DNA from 2 places in the Sporosarcina soli genome. Region 2 is predicted to be linked to the other one. Evidence: predicted binding sites of a transcription regulator. Region 2 holds the regulator's gene; the other holds the start of a gene.
What was found. Region 2 encodes CtsR, which represses protease genes until heat stress. Its sites were predicted from a motif close to ATGGTCAATAAAGGTCAAACA; they were not measured.
Positions count from the first base shown of each region.

Region 1: ACFPRA_RS07175 (ATP-dependent Clp protease ATP-binding subunit) is a predicted target of CtsR. The motif match lies at 1,846-1,866, and genes of this name have one in related genera.

Region 1 covers NZ_JBHSNO010000005.1:587,046-591,263, reverse strand. The annotation lists gene ACFPRA_RS07190 (prolyl oligopeptidase family serine peptidase) at 1-365, shown strand, start outside; gene ACFPRA_RS07185 (metal-sulfur cluster assembly factor) at 568-876, shown strand; gene rraA (ribonuclease E activity regulator RraA) at 1,070-1,555, shown strand; gene ACFPRA_RS07175 (ATP-dependent Clp protease ATP-binding subunit) at 1,892-4,033, shown strand; gene ACFPRA_RS07170 (methyl-accepting chemotaxis protein) at 4,156-4,218, shown strand, end outside.
Region 2 covers NZ_JBHSNO010000007.1:264,852-269,069, reverse strand. The annotation lists gene ACFPRA_RS14945 (ATP-dependent Clp protease ATP-binding subunit) at 1-95, opposite strand, end outside; gene ACFPRA_RS14940 (protein arginine kinase) at 284-1,372, opposite strand; gene ACFPRA_RS14935 (UvrB/UvrC motif-containing protein) at 1,362-1,916, opposite strand; gene ACFPRA_RS14930 (CtsR family transcriptional regulator) at 1,949-2,419, opposite strand; gene ACFPRA_RS14925 (hypothetical protein) at 2,637-4,218, opposite strand, start outside.

The DNA.
Region 1 (4,218 bases), on a different contig from region 2:
GAGCGCCGGGCTATGTGCAACTATGCAAAGCGCAAATGGCACAATTTGAACGTCGCGGTTTTACATTGCCCATCACGGACGAGGAAAGGAAAAACTTGCTCAATACACTTGGCGCATTCGATCTGACGAAACGGGCAGCCACTTTGAAGCAAAGGCCGATCTATTTCTGGCATGGTCAACAAGATACCGTCGTCCCGTTTCAGCCGACATACAATTTTTACGAAGCTATCAAAAAAGACTATGCACATGTACCTGAACGGATCGAATTCGTCACGGAAGACACTGCGGGACATGCCGTTTCTAGAAAAGGCATGCTACAGTCGGCAGACTGGTTTGCACGTCATCTTCAGTCAGCATTTGTTTGAAAACCTGCTAAATGAATAATGGAAGGCAACCTAAGTTCGCCGCTTCCTGAAAGTGCCTTAATTTCTGCAAAGGACGCAGAAATACGGCAAATCGAACCCTTCGCTGTTCGATTCGCAATTAAGCCGAGACGTGATTGATTTGAATGAGTAAGCCGAACTCTGTTATGATGGGGATAACATATGAACGGAAAGAGGGATGAAAATGAGTAACGATATGAAAGAAAGCATGATGGGCGCACTAGAAAATGTCGTCGACCCGGAACTGGGCGTGGACATTGTCAACTTGGGGCTTGTCTATGACGCAGAGCTGGATGAAGAAGGCAAAGCGATCATCACGATGACATTGACTTCGATGGGCTGCCCGATGGGACCGCAAATCGTCGCGAACATCAAACAAGAACTGATGGAACTCCCAGAAGTGAAAGATGTGGATGTCAACATCGTATGGAATCCGCCTTGGTCACGAGATAATATGTCTCGCTATGCCAAAATGGCGCTAGGGGTAAGATAATAGAAAATACCTGAAGTATGGGGTGAGCTGTATGACCGATTGACGAGTCGTACAGCTTTTTTTGTTGTGGTGGGGGTGTGTTGTGAAGTATGTATCCCTGCAATTCCATTTTTATTTCAAAATAAAGAAGGGTTTTCGGAATTTTGTCGAATGAGGTTATGGAGTAGAAAAATGTGAAATGGGAGTGGAAATGATGGCTTTTACAACAGCTGATCTTTGTGATGATTTTGCGAATGAGGTACAGATATGTACAGTAGAATTTAAGTCTTATGGGAAAAATAAAAAGTTTTCTGGGCCAATTGCGACTGTCAAAGTATTGGAAGATAATGTATTGGTGAAAGAAGCTTTGCAGCAAATACCTGAAGGGAGCGTCCTTGTTGTAGATGGGGGCGGTTCCAGAAGATGTGCGTTAATGGGTGATAATTTAGGAGATATTGCGCAAACGCGCAAGCTTGCGGGCGTGATCATTTACGGATGTGTCCGGGATACTGCAGAAATAGCGGAACAAAATATCGGTGTATTGGCGATTGGCAGCAACCCGTTGAGAAGTGTGAAAAAAGGGAACGGAAGCACCGATATTCCTTTAAATTTTGGAGATGTCGAATGGGTGCCGAACCATTATGTGTACGCGGATGAAGACGGTGTCATCGTCGCTCCACGTCCATTAATTGGTGAATGATAACTCTTCGGAAAGGGTATACCCTTTCCGAAGGGATTTTTTTATCTTCATTCAGCGGAGGATTCCCACCTCTATAGGTAGCGAGAAAAATGCGGTTTTGTTTACCTGTTCAGCGGGTATTCAAACGCCGCTGAACGAAGATAAAGCCTCCGGCGGATGTCACAGATTTTGAATTGAGCTTTGCTCAATTCAAAATCTGGACGCAATTACGCCAAGGCGTAATTGATATAAAGGATAAGCAAAATTCTTTACTTTGATGAAAAATCATCTTAAAATTCTATTAATCAAAGATGGTCAAAGATAGTCAAAGTCAAACTTATTGGAAGGTGAGTGTCTATGAGAATGGCTGGTCAACAGGAAGAGCAACAAGCGCCACTTGAACAATTTGGGCGTAATCTTGTGGAAGAAGTGAAAAAAGGGAAAATGGATCCGGTGATTGGACGGGATGAAGAAATTCGTAATGTCATCCGGATTTTATCTAGAAAGACGAAAAATAATCCGGTGCTTATCGGAGAACCGGGCGTCGGGAAGACCGCAATTGTGGAAGGGCTCGCTCAGCGAATAGTGAAAGGTGATGTGCCGGAAGGATTAAAAGACCGGCGAATTTTCGAATTGGATATGAGTGCATTAATTGCCGGTGCCAAATACCGCGGGGAGTTTGAGGAGCGCTTGAAAGGCGTGCTGAAGCAAGTGAAGGATAGCGACGGTGAAATCATTCTGTTCATCGATGAAATCCATACGATTGTCGGGGCAGGGAAAACGGAAGGGGCGATGGATGCGGGGAATATGCTGAAACCGATGCTCGCCCGCGGAGAGCTATATTGTATTGGGGCAACGACGCTCGATGAATATCGCATGTATATTGAAAAAGATCCCGCGCTTGAACGCCGTTTCCAGCAGGTGCTCGTACGCGAACCGTCCGTGGAGGATACAGTGTCGATTTTACGAGGGCTGAAAGAACGATTCGAACTTCACCATGGGGTCCGAATTCACGACCGGGCAATCGTTGCAGCGTCCACTTTATCCGATCGTTATTTGACGGAACGGTTTTTACCGGATAAGGCGATCGACTTGATCGACGAAGCGAGTGCGATGATCCGGACGGAAATCGACTCGATGCCACAGGAACTAGACGCTGTGACACGTCGCATTATGCAACTGGAAATTGAGGAACAAGCATTGCGGAAGGAAAAGGATGCGGTCAGTCAAACGCGCTTGGAAGCGTTGCGCGATGAGTTGAAAGAACTGAAGGAGTCTTCCGGAGGGATGCGGGAGCAATGGGATGCTGAAAAAGCGACGTTGCGGGGCATTCAGGAAAAACGGGAGCAACTCGATCGGTATCGCCGTGAACTTGAGGAAGCCGAAAATCGCTTTGATTTGAATAAGGCGGCGGAACTTAGTTACGGGAAAATCCCGGCGCTTGAGAAAGAGTTGGCAGAATTAGAAGCCCCACTCGTAGATGGCCGGGAAAGCCGTCTCCTTCGTGAAGAGGTGACAGAAGAGGAAATTGCGACAATCGTAGCACGTTGGACTGGCATTCCGGTTACGAAACTCGTTGAAGGCGAACGTGAAAAACTGCTTCGTCTGCGCGAAACATTGGAAGAGCGTGTCATCGGGCAAGAGGATGCGGTGCAATTGGTGACGGAAGCGGTCTGGCGTGCACGTGCAGGGATTAAAGATCCTGATAAGCCGATCGGTTCGTTCTTGTTTTTAGGACCTACCGGTGTTGGGAAAACGGAACTCGCGAAGACGCTTGCTGCTACGTTATTTGATTCGGAAGATCATTTTATCCGGATCGATATGTCGGAGTATATGGAGAAACATAGCGTTTCGAGACTGGTCGGTGCACCTCCGGGGTATATCGGTTATGAAGAAGGCGGCCAATTGACAGAAGCGGTCCGTCGCAATCCGTATTCCGTCGTGCTTCTTGATGAGATCGAAAAAGCGCATCCCGATGTCGCGAATATTTTGCTACAAGTACTCGATGATGGACGGATTACGGATAGCCAAGGAAGACTCGTCAACTTTACGAATACAGTGGTTATCATGACGTCGAATATCGGATCGGCATACTTGTTGCAAGGACTGGAAGATACGGGAGATCACGCGACGGAAGATTTGGTCATGGCTGAATTGCGTCGCCATTTCAAACCGGAGCTGTTGAACCGGATGGATGATATTATTATCTTCCACTCGCTAAAAGCTAATTCTTTCCGTCTGATCGCTAAGAAAATGCTCGAGGACCTAGTGAAGCGGCTGAAAGGGCAAGAAGTGGAGTTGGCCTATACAGATGCTGTCCTTGACTGGATTGTCCAAGAAGGGACGGATGCCGAATTCGGAGCGCGTCCATTGAAACGCTTCATCCAGCGACATGTCGAAACCGTTGTCGCCAAAGAGTTGATCAAAGGGGATTTAGGACAAGAGGGCAAGCTCATCCTCACAATGGAAGAGGATCGTTTGAAAATCAATCACGAATAAATGAAATCGCATAGGTCATAGGATCTATGCGATTTTTTACGCTCCACTCAATTTTAGATGTGCATTCTATCGTTTTCGCGTTATGATGGTAGATAGACTACTAGAAAAAGGAGAGTGATCGGATGAAAGGAAGAGCTTCATTAAGTCGGCAAATAACGCTATTTGTTGTTGGGACTATGGTAGCT
Region 2 (4,218 bases):
TCAGTGCCGATGGATTCGTGTTTCATCCGGATTGCTTCTTCCTGAGCGAGTTGCAACACTTTTTGTGCACGTTGTGTAAATCGATTGAACATCATATATCAGTCCTCTCCTTCTGTCTATATATATAAAAACCATTCCCCTAAAAGACTTCTATTACACCAATAAAGAAAAATCTATCTTTCTTCTTAGCGTATTCGACTGAACAGACAAGAAATCCTTTATTCTACAAAATGACTTTAACTTTATTTGTAGGGGAATGAAAAATCAAACGTGAAAAATGAAATCACTCTTCTGTTTCTTGCTCTTGGGATGCGGGTGTTTTTTCAATGGCAAGCCTTTCGCGGAATAGTTTCGCTCTGAAGACATCCCGCTCCTCCTGCCCCAGTTCCGCTCCTGCATACTGTTGTAAAAAGCCGGGCTGCATAAAAATCATCAGCTCATTCAAAATGGACATATCGACATTTTGAATGATGCCTAAGTCGATGCCAAGCCGGACATCCGATAAGCATTTTGCCGCTTCTCCCGAAGGCAATAGACGGGCAAAGCTGACCGTACCAAGCGATCGGAATAACCTATTTTCAAGCGACAGGCGCGACTTGGCGAGCAGCAACTCCCTCGATTTCCTTTCATGGGCGATCAAACGGGAGGTGATATTCCCCAAATCCTCTAATATCTCTTGCTCCGTTTTACCGAGCGTCATTTGATTGGAGATTTGATAGACATTGCCAGGCGCTTCGCTTCCTTCTCCATAGCTTCCACGGACAATCATCCCGAGTCTTGAAATGGCCGGAATGATGCGGTCAATTTGCTTCGTAATCGTTAATGCTGGCAAATGCATCATGACGGATGCCCGCATTCCTGTCCCTGTATTCGACGGACAACTTGTCAAATACCCGAAGTCCTCATCAAATGCATAGGGTAGTTCTTTTTCCAAATAATCATCTACGAAATCCGCCTGTCGGTAGGCGGCCTCCAGTTGAAGCCCCGGACGAATGCATTGTATCCGAATATGATCCTCCTCATTCACCATGACACTGATTGTCTCATCTTCCGACAAAATAACAGCTCCATGGCGATCAGGATCCGCAAGTTGCGGGCTGATCAAATGTTTTTCGACAAGGATTTGGCGTTCCAATAAAGGCAGATCGGCCATCTTCGTATAGGCATAATTGCTTTCATCGGCGTCGAGCAATACAGCTGCAACCTGGCGGTCAACTTCCATCGCTTGCTCTTCAGTGAACGCGATCGGGAAGCGGTACCCTGTCAAGTTGCGGGCGAGCCGAATACGGGTCGACATGACGATGTCCGAATGCTCGCCATAGGCTTCCATCCAACCGGTCACTGCGCCTTGCATGAATTTTTCAATCGACATCGCCCACTTCTCCTCCTTGCTCAAGCTGCAGCTTCAGCGAATTCGCTTCATCACGTAATGCCGCCGCCTCTTCAAATCGTTCCTCTTCTACGGCCTCTTTCATCTTTGAACGAATTTCCTCGATTCTCTTTTTCACTGCATATATTTCGTTGAACGACACGGGAATTTTCCCTCTATGCTTTGAATGGCCATTATGGAGTTTACCAAAGACATAAGGCAATCTTACCCGGAATGTGTCATAGCATTGAGCACAACCAAACTTCCCGATATCGAGAAATTTAGGGAATGTCAATCCGCATGAAGGACATTCGGGCCCAGCGGACTTTTCTTCTCGCGTTTGTTGTTGCGCTTGGAAAGGATCTGCACCGCCGAACCAATGGGATAGAAACTGTTGGATGGACAAAGGCTCCTGATTCGGTTTGAATTGGAACGTTTGAGTTTGAAAAGCGCATTTCTCGCAAAATTGGCGTTCCGTCGATCCTGCTACACTTTCCTGCGTAATAATGACCGAAGCTGGACGCTCTTTACAATTTTCACATAACATCGAACGACACCTCATATCGTTTGGATTGGCTATCAGTCCAGTTGCTCATAGATGAGCGTCAGGAGCATCGCCTGTAAAATGCGTGCACGGATTAAATCGCGTTCTGGAAGCGGCTGATGGATTGTCGTTCGATCAACGGCAGCGAGAATGAGTTTGGACTCCCGCTCAGATATGACTTCCTCTTCCAATAACCGATAAACGATATCTTCAGCCATCGTATAGGAAGCTCCATTATGGAGCCCTTTCAAGATATGCTCGATCAATTCCTTTCTCGAATTGGCCTGGACACGGAAAATCCGGATATAACCACCCCCGCCGCGTTTCGATTCGACGGCATAGCCACGCTCTTCCGTGAATCTTGTTTTAATGACGTAATTAATCTGAGAGGGAACACATTGGAACTTCTCTGCAACTTCGCTTCGCTTGATCTCAATTATCCCGTTCTGTTCCTCTTCGATGATTGCCTTTAAATACCCTTCAATAATGTCAGAAATGTTTCGCATTTTTTCACCTCTTTCACCTCGGGTAATCCACCGTTGACTTTGACTAACTTTGACTTAATTGTACAGGACAATTGCTTCATTTCGCAATTGATATGCATGCAGTTTCAACAGTATCGACAAAGTAAGATAGCCTTTAGACATGTAGATGAAGAATACCAGCTACCGTCACAATTTCAAACGGACAAATTGTGACGGTAGCTGGCAAAAAACACGGACATTATTCTACAGTGATATTTGTCATTTCTTTTACAGGTAAGAACAGTTCTCCCGTCTCCAAATAAGTGATGAATAGTTTATCGCTTTCTTGAACATAAATGGCGAGCGGTGCAACTTCGGAGGACACAATATAATTCCGTCCATCCTCCGCCAAGATCGACACGAGTGTAAAATCACCGACACGTTCTTTAAACACGCGGGCGACCGTCACAGCCACTTTCACCTCTTCCGCATCTGAACGTCCATCCACCGTACTTCCACCACGTTGCAATGCCGTCTTATAAATTTTCAAAGCTTCGTTAGGCGTGTTTGCGTACACGGATATCTCCGGATTGGCTGCGGAGACGATGAAATAGTTTTGCAGGAAACCATTCGAATCAAGCACCGGTGTCAACCAGCTCGCTTCCCCGTAGAAGTTGTACAAGACAGGCATTTCGCCGGTCCATTTCTTTTCGATGAATTTCTTTTCAATGATTTGCAAGGTTCCTTGCGAATCCATATACGATTCTTCCAAATTCCCCGTATAATAGGTCGCTTCACCTGTCCGACCATCTGTCAGCGCATAGCCGAGCATAGAATCGACGCCTTCTTTCGGGCTTGTAAAATCAGTGAAATAGTACATATGCCCATTCTCGTCAAAAATAGGACTGACATTCGCTTCCGTTCCTTCATCCGATGGAAGCTTCACATCTTTTTTCCCGAAAAGGGAATTCCAGAAACCATGGACATATTTCCCGAAATAACTATTTTGTAGACTGACCGCCTCCGGGGCGACCGCTCCATCGATAAATGCAGGCACTTCCGCTAACGTATACTGCTGCAAACTACCAGTCGCCGGGTCGACGACGACAATCCCTTTGACGTCGAAACCGTTACGTGCGGAGATGAAATCTCCATAAGAGCGGATATAATAAGGCTTGCCTTTATCATCGATTTCCAGTTGGGTATCCCCATAAAAGATCAAGTTCGGCATTGCCATCCGCAAATGCCGCTCCACTTTTTTATGGAAGTACGAAGAAGGCGTGTACGCCATTTCCGCTTTGACGAATTTCGGATTATCTGCCGAGTCGGTTGCACTCATCGTGAAGTAGCCCGGCGTCGTTTTGCCATTCCACCATTTGAACAGACCGGAAAACTCGACAGGTGCTATATATACGAATTCTCCGTTCACTTTTTGGATTTGCAAGTTCCCGAGCTCATAATAGCTCGTATTCGGTACTTGCCCAAACGCTTTCTTCATCTTATTACGCGCAAATTGCGGCGGGACACTTGCAGGCGTTTTCGTTTCATCGAATGCCTGAATTTCCACTTGCTGGTCCATTTCCACCGCTTTATATTTTTTATCCGCATTGAAGAACGGCGCGCTTAACAGATAAGCTCCGAATCCCAGTGCAGCCAGAAAGAGGACGATCTTCCATTTGCGGTCTTTGTTTCCTGCCAAAATGGCCCCCAACAAAGTTACAACAAGCAGAACGAACCATAGGGACGTCCAATTCCGGTCCAAATTGGTCACATAATACAAACCGAATACGATAATTGCAAACAGGATAGCCGTACCTGCCAGCGCGGTCCATTGGTTCAAG